3 regions of the Apilactobacillus pseudapinorum genome follow, and region 2 is predicted to be linked to each of the others. Evidence: predicted binding sites of a transcription regulator. Region 2 holds the regulator's gene; each other region holds the start of a gene.
What was found. Region 2 encodes NrdR, which represses ribonucleotide reductase genes. Its sites were predicted from a motif close to ACACNATATATNGTGT; they were not measured.

Region 1 (7,752 bases), on a different contig from region 2:
GCATTCAAACTAGTCAACAATGGTAAAAACGAAACATTAAATATTTCCACGCAAGATGACTATACTAACGCTTCAGTAATTAGTAAACATCATAATTCAATTGCCATTAATGATATTCAAGCTAAGAAAGTTAAGAATGCTACCGATATCGTTAAATAATAAAAAACGTTGAGAATTAATTTTCTCAACGTTTTTATTTTACTTTTAATTTAGAAGTTAACTGATGGTGCGTTTTGAGCACTAGTATCAGCTGTGAAGTAGTTAACCTTCTTGTGGCCCGTCATACTTGCTACTAATGATCCTGGGAATTTAACTAATTTATCATTGTAAGCACGCGCTGCTTGGTTGTATCGATTTCTTTCAACACTGATACGGTTTTCACTACCTTCTAGTTGTACCATCAATGTTTGCATATTACTGTTTGAAGATAGGTTTGGATATGCTTCTTTAATTGATCCAACTAAGACATTAAGTGAACGTTCTTGTGAACTTAATGCGCTCACCTTATCTGAAGCTGAACTAGCATTGTTGTACTTAGTCTTTGCATTGTAGTATTCAGTTCTGGCTTTTGCGATGTCACCATATACTGATTTTTCTTGTTTTTGTTGACCTTTAACTGCACTAACTAGGTTGGGAATTAAGTCAGCACGACGTTGTAAGACAGTTTGGACTTGTCCCAGTTGTTCCTCAACGCCTTGTTCGCTAGTTGCCATGCTGTTAGCAGACTTGATAAAGCCCCCAATTAACGCAAATAATACAACAACGACAACGGCTAGTGAAATGAACCAGCCTTTTTTATAAAATGGTTTGTTTTCCATAATTTATTCTCCTTTATTAAATCGATGACCCTCCGCCACCGAAGTTTCCGCCACCACCTGAGCTACCAAATCCTCCGCCGTTGGAACCACCATATGATCCACCACGACCGCCAGAACTAAGTAAGCTACCAATGATACCACCTAATATAAATGAACCTAATCCATCATCGCGATGACCACCGCCACCACCATAGTGATGATCATTATCATCGTCATCTTGATTATTGATTAGTAAAATTACTGACACAATAATTGCAGCAATGATGATAAAAATCAATCCAACTATTAGATAGTTTGGCTTTTTATCAGCTAATTTTTGTTTAGCTTGTTTTTCACTTAGGTTAGCATAACGCTTATCTAAGATGGTTGCTACTCGCTTAAACGTATTTTGGATTCCCGTATTGATGTCATTATTATCACTCGACTTCAATAAGGTTTTATTACTCTGTAAGATTTGATTAGTTAGGGCATCTGGCAAGATATCTTCGACCCCATAACCAGTACTAATTCGCACGTTGTTTTGTCCATTATTTTGAGCAAATAAGATTAAAACCCCGTTATCCAATCCCTTTTTACCAAATTTCCAACGACTATTTTCTAGTAACTGATCTGCGAAATCATCGATCGAATAATTCCCAGTTGATTTAACAGTCATCACCACAATCTGTGGTTTGGTCTCAGTTTGTTGATATTTGTTCTCTTGATTAATCACTAATTGCTTAGTGCTATCAGTCAAAATATTCGCATAATCGTCGACCACATACTCTTTAGTTGGTGTTGGATTAGTACTTTGTGCATGACTATCAATTGACTTTGGACTCATTACTATCAACAGCAATGGTACCGCCAATATGACTAGCCATTTTAACTTTTTCAACGTATCTCCTCACCCCCATGATTTGATTAGCTACCATACTACAGAAAAGCCGTTTAATAGTAAAGTTTTTTTATTTTGCAAAATTGATTATAATATAGATATTCTATAAAATGACAGGAGTATCACAATGGATTCAATTGACTTAGGAAAAGACAATGCCCAACAGCTAAATAAATTCATTGAATTAGCTGCCAAATGCATTGATGAAGATCGCAAAGACGATGCGATTTCACTACTTAGCTCGGCGATTTCTTTATACCCTGCTAATGCAATTACTCAAGAAGAATTAAATCAAACCGTTCCAACTAGATCAGAAGTCCTAACTAAATTAGGAATTATCTTCTCTGACTCTGGAACTAACTTAGACCCTATCGCGGTGCATTTATTCCAACAAGCATTGGTTTACGATGACAACTTTGTTCCCGCGAACTTCTATTTAGGAAAACTCCTAATGAAAAACGGTAACATCGCTCAAGCGCTTAAGTTAATGCAAGAGGCATTAGACAATAGTGTTGAAGGGGATCGTTTCTATCAATCTGCTAAGGATGCACTTGATGAAATGAGTGAATTAGTCGATCATGGTGACACTATTTTTGTGATTGACTACTTAATCGGTCAATCGATGTCACATGCGATTATCGATAGTCCCATTGGGACTTTCAAGAAGCTGGACTTTGATAAAATCGAAAACAAATACGACGGTAGTGTTCAATTGTTCCCAACAGATGCTACCACTAAAAAATTAAACCAAATTCGTGAATTTAACTCCAATCACGGCTTTGAACAAACTAGTTTGGAAGAGTTTTTACCTGCCAACTTACCTTTATTCGAAGCGCATAATGACTTACCTACCTATATTGAAGATAAATATACGTTAGTCGATATGGGAGCTGAAATTTATGACGTTTGTGGGCTTAATGTTGAACCACAATTAACATTTATATTCTACAAACTAATTAACACCGAAACTAACACCTACTCATACCTATTATTAGCTGGTAAGAGTCCACTTGAACTTAAGGATAAGCAATTGTCTCGCAACGAAGAAATCGATTATGACGGTGCTATTTTTGACATTTATAAGAACCGGATTTTATATAACCAAGATTCAATTAGTGGATTTATTGCAGCATTGGCTAAAGATTACTTTAATGATCAATTCGCTGATGATAACATCCAAAGCTTAGTCATTAATGGTATTAATGATGAGTCGTTTAAGAACGACCTAGAATTTACCGATGATTTTAATATCAATAATTCCCGTGTCAAAGTGTTAGTCGATACTAACATCAAGGCATAAAAAAAGAAGTTACCAAATGGTAACTTCTTTTTGGTATTAAGCTTCGACCTTGTCAGCGTAAGCTTGTTCTTCTTGCATTAGACGTTTCTTTTCACGTTCGTTGAACCATGGTGAGATGGTAAATGCTAACACATCATTAGCAATGTAAATTGCGGAGTTAACGAACATAGCTAGAGTAGCTGATCCTTGTCTGAAAGTGATGAACCAAAGGATTAATTGTGCCACACCAGATGCTAACCACCAGAAGTATTGGTTGTTGTAGCGTAGGAAACAGATGATTCCAGCAGTTAAACAAACAGCAAAACTAAAGGCATCGTAGAATGGACGAGGTTCATTTGTTAGTGCTTGAATTGCGAAACCAGAACCGATGTAAACAACGAAGGTGAATAGAATTGAGATAATCCAACTCTTAACATTGAATTTTCTAATCTTAGAAACCATATTTACGTTCCAGTTTTTACTCATTAAAACAGGAATATCTAAAGTAATAACGTAAGCAATTTGTTCTCCGATACTTAGGAAGTTCTTAGCTGAGAAACCGACAACGATAAAGCAAATCGCTGATAAAATACCTAATACACCGTTAACTGACTTAGCAGCATTGATTGCTAACACACATAGAACCCCTAAAGTAGTTCCAATGAAAGTTAGAATTGATAACCATGTAATTGGTGCGTTTACCAAAGTCATTACTTGGCAACCTAAACTGAAAAAGAATAAGTAGTAGTTTTGTTGTGGCCAACCCTTTAGTTGGTGAGCCAAAAATTTAAAATATGCTGACACAGTGAAAATCCCCTTATTATGATATTTTTGCTTTCAAGCACATATTTTTCCGGAAAATTATGTAAATACACACTATATGTAGTGGGCTTGTAAAAAACAACACTATATATTCTACCACCCTAGCATATTTTTTCAATCCCATTTTATCTACTTAACATTTTCTAATTCGAATAAATTCCACTATTTACGCTGAATTAATTCAGCTAAAATTTTTTTGAAATCTTTTTTTATTAATTTTTTATCACGAAAATTTCGCTATTTTTTTACTTAACCACACAGAAAAAACGACCCCCAAAAAGAAGATCGTTTCCTAATAAGAATCTTTCTTACCGTCTGGACCAATCACAAGTGAACCGGCGAAAACTCCAATAAAAATAATACAGCTAACACCTAACAACGCATCATTGAACAGATGCAAGGTGATAAAGAAACCAATCGCAGTTAAAATGAAAAACAGTATTGATTCGAAAAAAGAATTATGTGATTGTTTTTCAACATGAAATAAGTATGTAAATAGTCGATTTGAGCGATTGAATAATACGACTAAAAAATAAGAAACTAGGAGAAATAATCCTGATACAATCCAATTAATATTGAGCGTTTTACATATGAACATTGTAATTGTTAATGGTAGCCACAATACTAATATCTCTGCCAAAAAGTATCGCCAATCAATTCTCATTATATCTCCACCTCGGTAATAACTTAGTTATTATTGTATCATCTAAATAGCTATCTCGGTAGCCTTATAAATAAAAAAGCAATATCTGTATAGATATTGCTTTTAGTGATAATAATAGTATCCAATTATGGAAATGCCGACTGCATTGATGACGATATGCATGATTATCGACGCTTTAATATTTTTAGTTTGATTATATAGCCATGCCATCCAAAAACCATATTGTGCAAAGAAAACAAATGAAAAAATATTTTGATACCTCATATGGAATAATCCGTATAAAATGGCGGAAACAATTTCGCCTGCCCATTTTAATTTAGTAGGAAAGGCCACATCTAATAAATACGCTCTAAAAACAAGTTCTTCAATTATAGGTGATAGAAATACATAACCTATTATAAGTAATACCAATGACCAGGAATTATTGTACAGGTACTTAGGAAAATGAGTTGCTTGTATACTAAATCTATTTTGAAGAAAAATATCAGACATAAAAATATATGCTTGAGCTATCAAAAACGCTATTACAGTTGCAAATGCAGTAGTTTGGTATCCAGATAAATTCAATCGTTTTAATAGTGGTCCTATCCCGTAATTCTTATATGCATATATTGCAAAATTCATCATAATAAAATATGCCCCAAAGAACTCAATTGTTAATGTTACATTTTCAATAACTTTGTTATTAACTGAGATATATTGAACCGGAATAAACTGAATTGAACTAGCAACCATACAGACAAGGCATAATGCAATGAACCCTCTTTTTAAAAGGTGATCAGAGCTCCAATAGTCACTGTCTCTCAACGTTCATCCTTCTTTCTAGGAAACATCAATGTAAAACTATATTTTTAATTATTATTTTTACCTAATTACTTTGAGAATTATACCATCTATGGGATAAATTAATTCTTAAGTTTTGGTAAAATTTTATTGTTTGCAAATCGATAGTTAACAATTAAGTAGGCAATAATAGCATAAATAATAATCCAAATTCCTAAAGCAATCATTTGAACGCCACTTACTTGTGAGTAATTCGTCACTTGAAATCCTTTTGGTAGTGTTACAACATAGTCATATATAAAGTGCAATAAAATTGGAACGATAATACTTCCAGAACGAACATAGACAGCCCCTAGAATTAATCCAAAACCAGCAACAGAAATCACCTGCATAGTGGTGAATGAGAAAGATTGATTAGATAAATTAATGTAATGGTATGCGCCAAAAAGAATTGCACTAATCACTACTGACAAGTTCACACGAAATGCTGTAGTTTTCACACGAGTTAGAATCATTAGGACTACCCCTAAAATAACCCCTCTAAACATGAATTCTTCTGGGAAGGCTGCAATAATTCCAGTATCTAAGGCGCTCCAAAAATGAGGTGTTCTAATGGTGGAAGCTACAATACCAAAACAAACCACCGCAAATACAATCCACCCACTAGACTTTTTACTGGGTTGCCAGAAAAACTTTTGCTTAAAGAAATAGTAATTTAGCAACACGATTGTAAGCACTGAGAAAGCCTTGAAAAGGTTTAAAATCAGAATATAGTGGGTAGAAGGATTAATTGATAATAGTTTAAAAACAAATCGACATACGCGACCAAATACAATTTGATCAATCGCGAATTCGGCAATCATAAATAATGGAATTAAAATCCATTGCCAATTATTTTTTAATTTTTGACTTAACATATTGAGTCACATCCTAATTTATTAATACGTTAATGATACCATACCAAAAAAAGCAGCTATTAATGGCTGCTTTTGTTTTTCATATTTGCTTTACGTTTTTGAATATCTTTGTTAATTTCTTTACTTGAACGGTGGAACATAATCGCACTAATCGTACATATAACCACGTAGATGATAATAAATTCTGTCGTAAACGTGATGATTAGCGGATACTCGAATAATGGAAAATGCGAATCAAGGGAAAAGTTTAACCCAATCACGATTAAGAATGTTAAAGTCCCATGAATTAACCATTCCCAGACGATTCCAATTTTTTCGATTTCAAAAATATATGATAATAAACCAACTAAACCAGAAGCTCCTAAGTATAAAACCTTAAATTTTAATGTAAGAGAATCGGTATAAACTCCAGTTATCATATATACTAATGACCCCACCATCATTCCAATTAAAAATCTACCAATAAAACTGTAAATATATTTCATATTATCCCTCACATTCTAAGACTCTTTTTCAATCCTGGTAAATACTTGCGGCTAATACTTAACTTCAAATCATTCGTTAAAAACGCCGTCATATTTCCTGAAAAAGCAGTCTCCATATAATCTAAGTGATCGATATTAATAATTGCTGATTTATTAATTTGAATAAAGTGGTGGGATTTTAATTTACTATATACATCCTTTAATGTTCCATTAGTGGTATAAGTACTTTTGGTGGTGTAAAACATCAATTCGTTGTGATAAATTTCAACGCCAACAATGTCTGCAATCGATTGCATTTGGACGCGATCAGCAGTATTAATTGGCAACCAATTATCATCATCCTTGGATAAATTCTTCAAATTAGCTAATAAATCAATGACCTCATCGCTCAATTGATTGGAGCTAACTTGAATATTAATTTCGCCATCTGATAATTGTTCATCCTGATTGAAATCTATTTTCATGTCACCACCTCCTTCTCATTTATCTTACCATACTACCTGTTCTTCTTATTGATAAATAATAAACCGAAAAAGATAACTAAAAAAATCGTCACAAATAACAATGACATCATCATATTGCCATTAAAGGTATCAAATCCATTAATTTTCAATCCCATCGTTTTAATAAAATCATTCATAACACTTGGGTTAACATGTTGAAAACTATCTTGTAATTGATTATGCATCAAAACATCCCTAAACATGGCAGAACCATAAGTCGCTGGAGTATAGTTTAAAAATGTTTGTGCTCCGGTAGGAAGTGATCCAATTGGCATGTAGACTCCAGCGAAGAATCCTGCACAGCTACTAATAATCGAACTAATGGATGGTACTAATGTACTAGAATTAATAATCATAACAATGATCATATTAAACAGAGTCCAGACCAAACTACTTACAGCCATTCCAAGCATTAACTGTGGCAGGATTGATGTGTCAATTGAAAGTCCATCAGATGTCGTGAAGATAACTGATAAAATTACGAAAACAACGAATTGCATAATTACACCAATCAACCAAGCTGAAATCGCATAACTGATATCAATTTGTGCATAACTAGCATCTGTTACCAACAGATCATTAATTCGATTACTATCGCGGTCAT
Region 2 (7,752 bases):
ATTTAGGTGCGAGCATTAGGAACATACTTCTTCCATCCATCTTTGCTCGTTGAGTAACGCTAGCAACATCTGATGTAGAATCTGCCATTCTGTTTAAAACATCACGACCAATTTCCTTATGTGTGATGGCACGTCCCTTAAAGCGAATTGAAACCCTAACTTTTTCACCTTTTTCGATGAAAGTCTTAGCTCTTTTTAGTTTGGTATTGAAGTCATTAGTATCGATAGTAGGACTCAATCTAATTTCCTTAACACTAACTACTTTTTGCTTCTTACGAGATAGACGAGCTTTCTTTTGTTGTTCAAAACGGTATTTTCCGTAATCAAGTACTTTTGCTACCATTGGCTTAGCCTTAGGAGCAACAACTACTAAGTCAAGACCTGCAGCTTCAGCAATTTGCATTGCTTCGTCCTTTGTCTTAACTCCTAATTGATCACCGTTTGCACCGATTAAACGAAGTTCACGAGCTCGAATTCCATCATTAACCATCATATCGTTTGCTATGGTAATTCACCTCCAAGTTTATTAAAAAGCAGAAAAAAGCGGGAGCCCACAATTGAGCACCCGCTTTTGGTCCCTTAAAAAACATTTTAAGGGTTAAACCGATATCATGCCTAGCCATCTTTAAACGATAACTCAGGCGAGAAGCGGGATGCTTCTGCTTTTTCGTTATTTATATAGTATCAAGATATATGATACTTGTCAACAACATTTAATTATTTTTCTCTTGAGTAGTTATTAATGTCTGCTTGAATTTCTTTTACGAAATCATCAATGCTCATGTTTACAGTATCTTGTTCACCATACTTACGAACTGATACTTCATTAGCATTCTTTTCGTTTTCACCAACAACGATTGTGTATGGAATCTTGTTAGTTTGGGCATCACGAATTAAGTAACCCATCTTTTCATTTCTATCATCAACACTAGTACGGATACCTAGAGCAGCTAATTTGTCATTAACTTCTTTAGCGTAATCACCGTATTTTTCCATGCTAACAGGAATTACTTTAACTTGTTTTGGAGCTAACCAAGTTGGGAATGCACCCTTATAAACTTCAATTAGGTAAGCAATGAATCTTTCCATAGTTGAAACTAATCCACGGTGCATCATAACTGGACGGTGTTCTTGACCATCTTCACCAACATAGCTTAGACCAAATCTTTCAGGTAACATGAAATCTAATTGAATAGTTGATAGTGTTTCTTCATTACCCATTGCAGTGTATGTTTGAACATCAAGTTTTGGACCGTAGAATGCAGCTTCACCTTCAGCTTCAACATAGTCTAATCCTAAATCATCCATAGCACCTTTAAGCATTGATTGTGATCTGTTCCACATTTCTTCATCATCAAAGTACTTTTCAGTATTCTTAGGATCTCTGTAACTTAATCTGAAGTGGTAGTTCTTAATATCGAAGTCTTTGTATACTTCTACCATTAAACCTAAAACCTTCTTAAATTCATCTTGAATTTGTTCTAGAGTTAAGAAAGTGTGACCATCATTTAATGTCATTTCACGAACACGTTGTAGTCCTGATAAAGCACCTGATTTTTCATATCTGTGCATCATTCCTAATTCCGCAATTCTCATTGGTAGTTCACGGTATGAACGAATGTGGTGTTTGAAGATTTGAATATGACTTGGACAGTTCATTGGTCTTAATTCAAGTTCTTCACCATCACCCATGTCCATTGGTGGGAACATGTCTTCACGGTAGTGTTGCCAGTGACCTGAAGTCTTATATGCATCTAGGTTCATTAGAACTGGTGTAATAACATGTTGGTATCCGTTAGCTAATTCCTTATCAATGATGTATCTTTCAACAACACGTCTGATAGTAGCACCATTTGGCATCCAGTAAGCTAAACCGGCACCAACTTTAGGATCAACAAAGAATAGGTCAAGTTTGTTACCAATAACTCTGTGATCTCTTTCTTTAGCTTCTTGACGTCTGTTTAAGTCTTCTTCTAAATCAGCTTTCTTAAAGAATGCAGTTGCAAAAATTCTTTGTAGCATTGGGTTAGAAGATTTACCTTCCCAGTATGCACCAGCAACTGAAAGAAGTTTGTATTCTTTAACTGCCTTAGCTGAAGGTAATACAACACCTTCACCTAGACCAAGGTAATCTCCGATTTGGTAGAATACAACTTCACCATCTTTAGCCATTTCGTTAACTAACTTAGCTTGGTATGGATCACCATCAACTTGTTTTAGTGCATCATCTAGTGATAATACTTTTCTTTCAATTTTAACGTCGTCTTTTACCATTTTGTTAATACGTTCTTCTGCTAATGGTAATTCGTCAGCACTAACTTGGCTATCGCGTTTATCTGTATCAACAAAGAAGCCATCGTCATTTGCAGTACTTTCACCAAATTGAATGTTATTAAATTGATCTGCTAATGCAGCTTTTAATAATTGAGCAGCAGTTTGACGTAGTACCTTCAAACCATCTTCAGAATCTTTTGTAACGATTTCAATTTTTCCACCTTTTTCTAAAGGTAAATCAATATCAACCATTTCTCCGTCGATTTTACCTGCTACAGATTTTTTAGCTAAACTAATTGAAATTGATTTAGCGATATCTTCTGTAGTTACACCTTGATCAAATTCTTTAATGCTTCCGTCAGGAAACTCAAATGAAATTTTTGCCATTATTATGCACTCCCTTGTCTAATTTTCGAATGAAAACAAAAAACGCCCCCAGTATCTTAAGATACTAGGGACGTCTAAATAAACGTGGTTCCACCCGAATTCTACTCACATATATAAATACGTGAGCCTCATAATAGTTGATAACGAAACAACCCGTGTCAGAATTTTCCTCTGCCTAATAAATAAAAGTGGTAACTTCAATAATAATCATAGAAACACTTCCAGCAAATGTGCTTCCTCCCTGAATGTTAATTATTAAAATCATGTCTTTTATTAACTGTCTTTATTATCAATATTGTAACCACAATTGTCAAGAATAAATTACTAATTTCTATTGAGGTCTTCTATTTTTTCCAAATAAAGATACCTCTTTCGATAAGAAACGAACTCTTTGCATGATTCTCTTCGCCTTCAATGGTTCTTCTTCACCCTTGTTATTTACAGCAAGATGTTCTTTTTCGAACTGATCCATTGAAAAGTTTGAAGTAAAGAATGTGCTAAGTGCATTTTGCATACGATATTCAAGAATAACTCCTAAAATATCATCCCTAACCCATGATGACATTGAATCAGCACCAATATCATCCAAGATTAATACTGGTGTTTTCTTAATTGTATCTAGTTTATCGGATACCATGTTATTGGAAATTGCGCTCTTCATTTCAACAGCAAAACTTGGGAAATGTACTAAAGTCACCTCAGTACCGTTTTTAGCTAATTCATTTGACATTGCAGCCATTAGAAATGTTTTTCCAACACCAAATTCTCCATATAGATACATCCCTTGGTGCCATCCCTTAGGGTCGTTACTATATTCATTAATAAAATCAGTTACTTTAGCCATCGCATCTAAACGGTAGTCATTTTCATCCAAATCAAATTGACTTAGACTAACATTTTTGATGTTCTTAGGCATTGACACTGCATGAATTCTCTTCAAGATCTTATTTTGTTTCATGCTTTCGATCTTTTCTTTAGTAGGAACGTATGATATATCAATTAATCCCTTTGAAACTACTAATATGGGAGTGTATCCCGGAACATTAGTTGGTTCATTGTTGTTAATCTTATTTTTTTGTTGGACAAACTCATAAAGTTTAGAAATTGATTTTCTAACCGCATTTTCTGCTAAATTTTCTTTATTTTCGTCTAAAAATGCTTTTACTTCGTCATCCTGCAAAGCCAAAGAAACTAATTGGTCATATTTTTGACGATACTTAGGTTCATTGATTTTATTACTCATTTCTTCACTTAAGTTTCTCATTATTAACCCTCATTTCTATTGTTTTGCATTTGCTTAATTCTTTCTTGTAATGCTTTTTTCTTATCTGCATTAACTTTACCATAATCCTTGGGTTTATTATCTTCTTTTGCCCAATCAGGTAATGTTTCTTTTACCACATTTTTACGTTGATATCTCTTATTAGACTTAGGCGCAGCACTTGTCTTAGTACGATCTTTAATAAATTGTAATGCTTGTTCAGCACTCTTAATTTTATTTTGTGACCAATCATCAGCAATTGCTTCAAATAAGTTCCTATTGAGTCCTGAATTACCTAAATCGATTAATATGTGATAAGTAATCATGTTAATCACTTCAGAACTAAGGATTTGTCTTTCAACAACACTACTAATGATTCTTTCTTCGTTACTGTGAACATATCCACCCTTAGCTCGTTTTAATGAATTTAAAAATTCCATTGGTGAATATTGACGCATTGATTTAACAAGCTTATTTTCCATTTCGTTTAAATTAACATTAGTATTTTGCTTGTTATTAACATTGTTACTGGAGTTTTCTTGTTTTCTATTGGAAGTAGTATTTTGGAATCTTCTAGAAACAATTACTTTAAACTTCTTCGGATCAAACACGTTATTAGCAACATTAGTAGATTGTTCAATTAATCTAGCTGTCGTGATTTCATCAATACCAAACAATTCATGCTCTGTATTAATTAAATTAATGTTTTTCTTTACGTCAGTAATATTTACAAATGATTGGCTCAAAATATCTAGTAACAAGTTAAAGTCGAAATCGTCACTCTTAGGTAAATCAACAACTTCACTACTACCAACATTTGATGATAAGTTATTCTTGATATTTTTAATTACATCAGGTGTATCTTTAATCTCACTATCTTTAATTTTAAACACTTGAAGAAAGTTTTGTGAGATATCTTCGTAATCTTCAAGATTTATTGTTTCTGTTTTTAATTGTTCAAAGATATCTAAATATCTGTACTCACCAATAATTTGTAATAGTGAAACACTCAATAAATCATCCATGAAGAATTTGGTAGCTTCTAATGGACTAACCAATTGATAAACAAAACTTTCGTTGTCATCTTTTCTTTTTACAAACGTCTTTATTAATCCAACGGCTTCGAGTTTGGTTCTAGCATCTAAAATCGATTTAATATCTGAATTTAAATACGTAAGTAGTTCAACATGGTTATGTTCTTTTAACGGGTTCTTTTCTTGGCTCATTCGCCATAAGACATTAATTAATGTGTACGCCAAAGAACCCACAATTGGCTGGTACAAAATATCAAGAGATTCTCTTTGTGTATCAGATAATTGTGAGTCATTAGTTAGTATAAATTTGGATTGCGGATTAATTTCTAACCATTTCTCGGTCATACATATTCCCCACTACTTTTTATTTTTGTGATCTTTATCTAAAACTTCTTTTAATTCGTTGTAGAAAACGGTCATATCCTTAAATTGACGATAAACACTCGCAAATCTAATGTAGGCAATGTCATCAACATTAACTAGTTCCTTCATCACATATTCACCAATTAATTGACTTGATACTTCGTTTTCACCCAATGATCTAATTTGATTTTCTACTTTATCAGCGATAGATGTCATGGCATCCATAGGTACCGGACGTTTTTCAGCAGATCTGATTATCCCACGGAGGATCTTTTCATGATTAAATTCTTCACGATTACCATTGTTTTTAATTACTAGTAATGGTGTTTGTTCGATTCTTTCAAATGTTGTATATCTGTAATTACAATTTTCGCATTCGCGTCGACGTCTAATCACTTGGCCATTTTCTGCTGGTCGACTATCAACAACTCTGGAAGAGTTTTTATGACAATGAGGACATTGCATATTATCGTTCACCTCAGTTAATCTATATTATTAAATAATTTTACCACTTGAGAGCGTGTTTGCATAATACTACCGTTACTATCAATAACATCGTTAGACAATTGTTCTTTAATATTTAAAGGCCATTGACTATTAATTCTTTTTAGCGCCTCTTCTTTGGTTAAATTATCTCTACTCATTAATCTCTCAATTTGTTTATCTTGATCACATGACACGGTGATTATTCTATCACAAACGAAATGATATCCATTTTCAAATAAAGTGGGTGCGTCTAAAATCACAATTGATTCTTTGGACGAATTAATTTTACTATATATTTCACTACGGATAAACGGATCAATAATTCTGGTTAACTCTACAAGTTGCTTTTTATCTGAGAAAACAATTTGTGCTAATTTGGTTCTATTTAACTCACCATTAGATAATAAAATATCTGGACCAAAAAAGGCAGCAATAGCTTTTAGCCCTTCGCTGCCTTTTGATTGGACATGGTGAGTAATTAAATCAGCATCAATAATTTGATATCCGCAACTTAATAAGTATTGAGAAACAGTGGATTTGCCTGTCGCAATCCCACCAGTTAATCCAATTACTCTAGTCATATTTATTCAACCACTTTTCTTTGGCAATTTGGACAATAAGTTGTTCCTCTTTGAGCAACTTTTATCTTTTCCAATAGTGTATCACATCTTTCACAAGGTTCGCCCTTACGTCCATAAACATGTAGATGGTTTTGGAACTGTCCTGCTTCCCCAAACGCATTGGAGTATGAATGAACAGTAGTTCCATGTCCCTTAATAGCCATTTTAATTTCAGCAATAATATTCTTTCTTAATGCTTCAATTTCTTCATCGGTAATTAAGTTCGTTTGTGTTTCTGGATGAATTGATGTTAACCAAAGAACTTCATCACAGTAAATATTACCTAATCCGGCAATATTACTTTGATTTAATAGGAATGGTTTAATTTTTCCTCTAGCTTTATTCATGATTGATTTCATGTAATCAAAAGTTAAAGTTTCATCAGTTGGTTCTGGACCAATAGTACCTAGTCCGGATAATGTCTTTTCATCCCCATTTTTTACTAAGTACATACGACCAAATTTTCGACTGTCTTTATATCTTAGTTCACGATCATCATCTAAATGGAAAATAATATGAGTGTGTTTGGTTGGTTCAGTTCCATCTGGTTCAACATCATACTTTCCTTCCATTCTCAAATGAGAAACAAGGGTCATATCATTATCAAATCTAAACAATAGATATTTACCACGACGATCAATTCGAATGATTTGATGTTTTTGTAGTACGTCTTTGAATTCCTTTTCAGAAACATTAATCATTTTTGGATATAAAACATCAATAGTATTAACTTTAGCACCCTCTACTAATTGGGTAAGCCCTCTTCTAACAGTTTCAACTTCAGGTAATTCAGGCATCTTTCTAACCTCACTTAAATTATTTCAAGCTGTACCAACTATTCCCATAATGACTTTTTACGTTTAATGGGACGTTTAATTTCACAGCAGAGTCCATTACTTTAGGAACTAACTCTTCTAAAATTTCAATTTCTTCGCTAGGTGCTTCAAAAATCAATTCATCATGAACTTGAAGTAACATCTTAGCTTTTAAATTACGTTTTTCTAGTTCTTGTTCCATTTTAATCATCGCAATTTTGATAATATCAGCAGCACTACCTTGAATTGGTGAATTCATAGCAGTTCTTTCTGCAAATGATCTTAAATTAAAGTTCTTAGCATTAATATCTGGCAGATATCTACGACGATGTAAGATAGTTTCAACATACCCTTTTTCTCTTGCACTGTTGACGCTATCTTCCATGTATTTTTTAACCCCTGGATATTCATCAAAATACTTTTCAATGAATTCTTTAGCATCATTTCTACTAATTCCAGTATTTTTGGCCAATCCAAAATCTGATATTCCGTAGACAATTCCAAAATTAACA
Region 3 (7,752 bases), on a different contig from region 2:
GAATATTACTTAGAACTGCGCTTTCATGTTGTGTAGCAACGTCTTTTCTAAGTGCAGCCATCCCATCTTGTGATTGAAGGGTATCTAGTAGAGTTAGACCACCGAAGACGTGACCAACTAACCATTTGTGATCATCGTCTAATGTTCGCCAATCAGCTAAATCATTTGATAGGGGAATCCTAGTATCTAACCAAAATTGTTCGGTTAATTTTTCCCAGGTTGCTTTATCAATTTGGTCACTAATCGCATTCCAGTTGATAGCTTTATAATTTTCCATTGTAATAAAAATCTCCTAACTAGTTTAGATTGAGCAACTTTCACATTCGTTAACACCGACTTCTTGGTTATCATCAGTGTAAGTTCTTACGTAGTACAATGACTTAATACCTTTAGCGTGAGCGTAGTTACGAAGAATGGTTAAGTCACGAGTTGTCATTTTATCGGTTCTACCGTTCTTCCATTCGTATAATCCATCAGGGATAGTTGAACGCATGAATAGAGTAAGACTCATACTTTGATCTACATGCTTTTGAGCAGCAGCGTAAGTATCGATAACTCTTCTCATGTCAATATCATAAGCTGACTTGTAGTATTTTAGAGTATCGTTTGATAAGAATGGAGCTGGGTAGTAAATCTTACCAGTCTTTGATTCGTATCTTTCTTCAACACGACTAATGATAGGGTGCAAACTTGCAGTAGAATCATTAATGTATGAAATTGAACCGTTTGGAGCAACAGCCATCCTGTTTTGGTGGTATAAACCATCATTCATAACAGCTTCTTTTAATTCTTCCCAATCACTTTCAGTTGGAACAAAAATACCATCAAATAATTCTTTAACACGTTCGTTAGTTGGGCCCCAGTATTTAGTGGTGTATCTGTCGAAGTAAGTACCGTCAGCGTATTGACTCTTTTCAAAATTATGGAAAGTTTCGTGACGTTCAGCAGCAATCTTGTTTGAAGCAACTAAAGTCCAGTAGTTTAATAGCATGAAGTAAACACCAGTAAATTCAATGGCTTCGTCAGAACCATATTCAATTTGGTTTTTAGCTAAGAAACTGTGTAGACCCATTCCACCTAGACCAATACTATGTGATAGGGCGTTACCTCTTTGAATAGAAGGAACAACATCAATGTCAGAGTGGTCAGTAACAAAAGTTAAAGCACGAACCATTGCATCAACTGACTTACCAAAATCAGGACTAGCCATTAAGTTAACGATGTTAGTTGATCCTAGGTTACATGAAACGTCAGTACCTAATTGTTCATAGTTTTGTTCGTTATCAACAGTAGAAGGTTCTTGTACTTGCATGATTTCTGAACATAAATTACTCATAACAATCTTACCATCAATAGGGTTTTCCTTGTTAACAGTATCGATATTAATAATGTATGGGTAACCAGATTCTTGTTGTAGCTTACTAATTTCAGTTTCTAGTTCACGAGCGTTAATCTTAGTCTTCTTGATTTCGTCGTTGTTAACCATGTTGTCATATTCAGCGGTAATATCAACGTATGAGAAAGGTACACCGTAAATTCTTTCCACATCATATGGACTGAATAGGTACATGTCTTCATCGTTTTGAGCTAATTCATAGAACTTATCAGGAACAGTTACTGCTAGTGATAAAGTCTTAACACGAATCTTTTCATCAGCATTTTCTTTCTTGGCTGAAAGGAATGCGATAATGTCTGGATGGAATACGTTTAAGTAAACTGCACCTGCACCTTGACGTTGACCTAATTGGTTAGAGTAAGAAAAACTGTCTTCCAATAATTTCATAACAGGAACAACACCAGAAGCAGCACCTTCGATATGTTTGATAGGGTCACCAGCTGCACGTAAGTTAGAAAGGTTAATTCCAACACCACCACCAATACGTGATAGCTGTAAAGCAGAATTAATAGTTCTACCAATTGTGTTCATATCATCAGTTGGTTGAATTAAGAAACATGAAACGAATTCACCACGACGTTTTCTACCAGCATTCAAGAATGATGGGGTAGCAGGTTGGTATCTTTGATGAACAATTTCATCAGCTAGGTTCATTGCTAATTCTTCATCACCATCTGCAAAGTATAATGCGTTAATCGCAACACGATCGATAAATTCTTCTAGATAGAAGTTTCCGTCATCAGTCTTTAATGCATATTGAGCATAAAACTTGTAAGCAGCCATAAAAGATTTGAATTCAAAATTTTGGCTCTTCAAATAATCGTAGATTTTTTCAATAAATGAGAAGTCATATTTTGCTAAGAATTCTTCTTCAAGATAATCATTTTCTACTAAAAAGTCATATTTTTCTTTTAAAGAATTAAAAGTTTTTAAATTAGGTTTTACGTTTTCTTTGATAAAGGCTGCTAGGGCATCTTTATCTTTATTTAGTTGAATTTTATCATCCTTAGGGATGTTAATTTCATTATTAAGATCGTAATAAGTTACGTCTTTCAAATCTTTTAATGACATGTTCGAACCACTCTTTCATAGTAAAAAATTGATATTTATAGATAAAATATGGCGAGACCATTAGCGGTTTCGCCAAAAATTACTTTTTATATTATAATGAATAATACGAAATTTAAATTAAGCTAGTTGGCTTAATTGATCTGGTCTAAAACCTGAAATTGAGTCAATACCATCAGCTTCAACTACTGGTAATGACATAAAACCTTTTGATTTTAAGTATGGTACGTATTCGGGTTCTTCATTGATGTTTCTTTCGATAAAATCGATATCGTGTTCGCTTAAAAAGCGTTTAGTCATTTTGCATTGCATGCAATTATTTTTTGAATATACAGTAACTTGTGCCATGTGTATTGCTCCCTTTCTTTTGACGAAATATGTACGATATTTTCGGTTAATTTATATATAAAAGTTTACACCAGAAAAGAAAAAAATCAAATAAAAAACACCATATTTAGTATTGGAAATGTTTCCAATCTACTAGATACAGTGTGTTAGAGAATTTTAAAAATTTTTTATTTAAGGATCTGATTTCAAATGAACGAATTTTATTATACACCAAATCCTAATGTTGTCCATGAGCTTCACACATGGAATTTTAATTTGTTAGGAAATAATTTAACCTTTACCACTGACAATGGAGTGTTCTCTAAGCGAACAGTCGATTTTGGTTCTAAAACATTAGTTGAAAGCGTCAATATGGATAAAATCCCTGATGGAAATGTTTTGGATTTAGGCTGTGGATACGGTCCGATGGCAATTGCGTTAGCCAAGCATCATCCAGATAGAGTATTTGAAATGGTTGATGTAAATAACTTAGCATTAGAATTAGCTGTTAAAAATGCTGAACAAAATCATGTTGCTAACGTAAAAATTCATAATTCTAATATTTATGAAACAGTTGAAGATAAGTTTGCTGCCATCATCACGAACCCACCTGTAAGAGCAGGAAAGGATGTTGTTGATGGGATGATCGAAGGAGCAGTATCTCATCTAGTTCCAAATGGAACACTAACTGTTGTTTTGCAAAAGAAGCAAGGGGCACCATCTGCTAAAAAATTAATGACATCATTATTTGGTAATTGTGAAATTATTAAAAAGAACAAGGGATACTACATCTTGGAAAGTGTTTACAATGGATAATTTAGCAGAAAAATACATGCAAGAAGCTTTAGTTGAGGCCAAAAAAGCATACTTGATTGATGAAGTCCCTATTGGAGCAGTAGTCGTTCATGATGGTAAAATTATTGGGAGAGGCCACAATTTAAGAGAGCATAGTAACATTGCGATGGATCATGCTGAAACGATTGCAATTGATGAAGCTTGCCGACATTTAGGTAGTTGGCGACTAGAAGATTGTGATTTATATGTAACAATTGAACCATGTTTAATGTGTGCAGGAACGATTATTAATTCACGAATTAAAAGAGTCTTTTATGGTGCCGATGATGTTAAAGCGGGAGCCGCTAAAAGTTTATATCAAGTTTTTTCCGATGATAGATTGAATCATCATGTGGAATTATATTCAGGAATTATCAACACAGAATGTAGCAATATAATGAAGAGTTTCTTTAAAATGAAAAGAAAGAAACGAAAAGAACAAAGGAAAAAATAATTAAACTTGAAAAAAGTTTTTCAATAAGTTAATATTATTAATGCCGTAAGGCCTGGAAGCAAAGTTGTGTTTACGAACCGTGTCAGATCCGAAAGGAAGCAGCACTAAGTATTCTACGCTTGTGCTTCTTGTTTTTTATACAAATAAACTCTTAGTCAAATGTTGGCTAAGAGATTTTTTTATTTTAAAGGAAAACGATAATGGAATAATTCATCGATAGAATATATAATATACATAACTAGTTTTATGAAAGGGAGTTTTCCATGAGTTATCAAGCTTTATACCGTGTATGGAGACCGCAACGTTTTGATGATGTGATTGGACAAGATGTAATCACTACGACATTGAAGAATGCGATTATTACCAATCAGTTGAGTCATGCTTATTTATTTGCAGGTCCTAGGGGAACTGGAAAAACTTCCGATGCTAAAATTTTAGCGAAGGCAATTAATTGCCCTAATCAAAAAGATGGAGAACCTTGTAACGAGTGTGAGATTTGTCAAAGCATTACTAATGGAACATTAAATGATGTTATCGAAATCGATGCCGCATCCAATAATGGGGTTGAAGAAATTAGAGACGTTAGAGACAAAGCGAAGTACGCACCAACACAAGCGACTTACAAAGTTTATATTATTGATGAAGTTCATATGCTTTCTACCGGAGCATTTAATGCACTTCTAAAGACACTAGAAGAACCACCAGCACATGTTATCTTTATCTTAGCAACCACGGAACCACAAAAGATTCCAGCTACGATTATTTCTCGTGTGCAAAGATTTGATTTCAAACGAATTACCGCTCAAGATATTCTTTCTAGAATGGAATTTATCTTGAATGAAAAGGAAATTGAATATGATGATCAAGCGCTTAGAGTTATTGCTAAGTCTGCTGAAGGTGGGATGCGTGATGCGCTAAGTATCTTAGATCAAGTGCTTTCCTTTGGTTTTGATAAGGTGACATATGATAATGCGCTTCAAGTAACGGGTAGTGTGACCAAGTCATTACTTGCTCAATACCTTAATAATGCTGTAAAGCATGATGTTCAAGCAGCTTTATCTAATGTGCGTGAAATGTTAGATTCAGGAAAAGATGCAGAACGTTTTATTGAAGATTTAATCAAGTATTGCCAAGACATTTTGTTATATCAACAATCTCCAGAAATGGTGGAAGAAGCCGAATTAGGGGTTATTGATGATAACTTTAAGGCTTTAACGGAATCAATTGATGCGCCAACTATCTACCAAATGATTGTTGATTTGAATGATATTCAAAATCAAATGAAATACACAATGCATCCAGATGTCTATCTAGATGTGTTAACGGTTAAATTAGCATCTACTCAATCTCAACCAGCTACTAGTAGTGTTGTAACACAAAGTGTGCAAAACGTTGAAAGTAATGTGGATATTGATGATAATTCCACAATCCGTGAATTAAAAGATCAGATTAGTTCACTACAAAAACAAGTAGAAGAATTAATCAAGAATGGTGTTAAAGGCAATGTTGAAACTGCTAAACCAGTTGAAAAGCCAAAACGTTCAACTAATAGAAGCGCTGGTAAATCTACCGGTAAAGTTAACGTTACCAAGGTTTATCCAATCCTAGATAATGCAACTAGAGAAGATTTAAATAATGTTAAAAATATTTGGGATGAACTTTTAGGTGAACTAGATGTTACCCAACGTGCGCTTATGAAAGTTTCTAAGCCGGTTGCAGCAAGTCATGACGGGATTGTAGTTTCATTTGAATATGCATTCTTGTTCCAAAAGGCTAGCAATGACCAAAAATTGCTTGATGCATTATCTAACGGACTAGACCGGATATTGCACAATATTCCTGATTTTATTTTTATTCCTTCTGACCAATGGCCAGAAATCAGAAAAGGATATATTGTCGCACAAAAGAATGGTGGGAGAGAAGTAAAATCACCTAGCCTTGATTCTAGTGTTGAAAATCCGGACGAAAACGATGATAATAATATTGAAAAATCAGAAGATAATTCTAAATTAGTAAAACAAGCAACACAATTATTCGGTGAAGAAATAATTGATGTTAAAGACGATTAAGGAGATGTATTAATTATGATGAATGGTATGAACATGGGAAAAATGATGAAACAAGTTAAGCAACTACAAAAACAAATGGGTGCTGAACAAGAACAAATTAACAACAGTGAATTTGTTGGTAAAGCTCCAGAAGAGATGGTAGTTGTTACCTTCTCAGGTGATCGTAAGATGAAAGACATGAAGATCAAACCAGAAGCAATTGACCCTGAAGATCCAGACATGGTTTCAGACCTAGTAATTAGTGCCGTAAACGACGCACTATCACAAATTGAAAAGACAACTCAAGATTCTCTAGGTAAGTACACTAAGGGAATCCCAGGAATGTAATAAAAAATAAAGAAGGTTAATTATGCAATATCCTGAACCAATTGCTAAGTTGATCGACAGTTTTATGCGTCTACCAGGAATTGGTCATAAAACTGCAATCAGATTGGCGTACTTTGTTGTTGATATGAACAAAGATGATGTTAAGAAGTTTTCAGATGCATTGGATGAAACTAAGGACAAGCTAATGTATTGCTCAACCTGTGGTAATTTAACCGATGAAGACCCATGTGTAATATGTCGTGATAGTACCAGAGATAAATCAACGGTATTAGTTGTTGAACAACCAAGAGATATTATGGTCATGGAAAAGATGAAAGATTATCACGGTTTATATCACGTCTTGAATGGTGTGTTATCACCAATTGAAGGTAAAGGTCCAGATGAATTAAACATCAAACAGTTAATTCAACGTTTACAAGGTGATGAAGGCATTAAAGAAATCATTATTGCAACCAATGCAACTCCAGAAGGAGAAGCAACAGCAATGTATCTATCTCGTTTAATTAAGCCGGCCGGAATTAAGGTAACTAGATTAGCACATGGATTATCTGTTGGTAGCGATATTGAATATGCTGATGAAATGACATTATCTAGAGCTGTTTCTGGAAGAACAGAAATGTAGGAGTAGTGATTTATATGTTTGGATTTAGAAGATTTCCACATAACGTTGGACAACAATATGACGAATTTTTGTTAGACTCTATTGATCGAGCTAAATATCAATGGGATCACGCAATCGAAACAGAAGAAGCGATTTTTGAAGTCGACGGAGAAATTGTTGCTCAAACAAGACTAGCTCGTGAAAAATATTTATTTTTATATCGAGAAGCAAGAGAAAGAAAAGTTTCCAATAATCGTATTCAATCCTCAGTGATTGATTACTAAAAGGGTGTCTTTATTCTTTGGAATAAGACACTTTTTATTTATTGTAAATTTGTTGAAAAAGTGAAATTAAAGTACAATAATGTATAAAGATGAAAGTAGGGGTAGATATGTCTGGCAAGTTTATAACATTTGAAGGTACCGATGGCGCCGGAAAGACAACCATTTTAAACATGGTATTGGATTATTTAAAGGATACTATGGGAGATCAACTAGTCACTAGTCGTGAACCAGGTGGGAATCCAATTGCTGAAAGTATTCGAGAAGTTATTTTAGATCGTCAGAATATCGAAATGGATAAAAGGACTGAAGCGTTATTATACGCAGCCGCACGAAGACAAAATATTGAACAAACAGTAAAGCCCGCAATTGCCGCTAATAAGTTAGTAATTTGC

Region 1: the regulator NrdR is predicted to act here: its motif matches at 3,848-3,863, upstream of pnuC (nicotinamide riboside transporter PnuC).
Region 3: the regulator NrdR is predicted to act here: its motif matches at 2,910-2,925, upstream of ABWU86_RS02815 (redoxin NrdH).

What each region holds. Positions count from the first base shown of each region.
Region 1 is NZ_BAABVU010000018.1:102,290-110,041, reverse strand. It holds gene ABWU86_RS03800 (LptM family lipoprotein) at 1-159, shown strand, start outside; gene ABWU86_RS03795 (LemA family protein) at 210-818, opposite strand; gene ABWU86_RS03790 (TPM domain-containing protein) at 835-1,641, opposite strand; gene ABWU86_RS03785 (tetratricopeptide repeat protein) at 1,823-2,995, shown strand; gene pnuC (nicotinamide riboside transporter PnuC) at 3,032-3,778, opposite strand; gene ABWU86_RS03775 (hypothetical protein) at 4,089-4,436, opposite strand; gene ABWU86_RS03770 (CPBP family intramembrane glutamic endopeptidase) at 4,563-5,195, opposite strand; gene ABWU86_RS03765 (CPBP family intramembrane glutamic endopeptidase) at 5,366-6,160, opposite strand; gene ABWU86_RS03760 (DUF3021 family protein) at 6,220-6,645, opposite strand; gene ABWU86_RS03755 (LytTR family DNA-binding domain-containing protein) at 6,654-7,109, opposite strand; gene ABWU86_RS03750 (ABC transporter permease) at 7,142-7,752, opposite strand, start outside.
Region 2 is NZ_BAABVU010000022.1:188,864-196,615, forward strand. It holds gene infC (translation initiation factor IF-3) at 1-493, opposite strand, end outside; ribosomal protein L20 leader region at 532-671, opposite strand; gene thrS (threonine--tRNA ligase) at 718-2,661, opposite strand; gene dnaI (primosomal protein DnaI) at 2,993-3,925, opposite strand; gene ABWU86_RS04775 (replication initiation and membrane attachment family protein) at 3,928-5,301, opposite strand; gene nrdR (transcriptional regulator NrdR) at 5,314-5,784, opposite strand; gene coaE (dephospho-CoA kinase) at 5,802-6,386, opposite strand; gene mutM (bifunctional DNA-formamidopyrimidine glycosylase/DNA-(apurinic or apyrimidinic site) lyase) at 6,389-7,222, opposite strand; gene polA (DNA polymerase I) at 7,242-7,752, opposite strand, start outside.
Region 3 is NZ_BAABVU010000013.1:13,415-21,166, forward strand. It holds gene nrdF (class 1b ribonucleoside-diphosphate reductase subunit beta) at 1-277, opposite strand, end outside; gene nrdE (class 1b ribonucleoside-diphosphate reductase subunit alpha) at 302-2,467, opposite strand; gene ABWU86_RS02815 (redoxin NrdH) at 2,585-2,812, opposite strand; gene ABWU86_RS02820 (class I SAM-dependent methyltransferase) at 3,002-3,607, shown strand; gene tadA (tRNA adenosine(34) deaminase TadA) at 3,600-4,079, shown strand; RNA gene ffs (signal recognition particle sRNA small type) at 4,124-4,220, shown strand; gene dnaX (DNA polymerase III subunit gamma/tau) at 4,343-6,148, shown strand; gene ABWU86_RS02840 (YbaB/EbfC family nucleoid-associated protein) at 6,164-6,475, shown strand; gene recR (recombination mediator RecR) at 6,498-7,097, shown strand; gene ABWU86_RS02850 (YaaL family protein) at 7,112-7,360, shown strand; gene tmk (dTMP kinase) at 7,468-7,752, shown strand, end outside.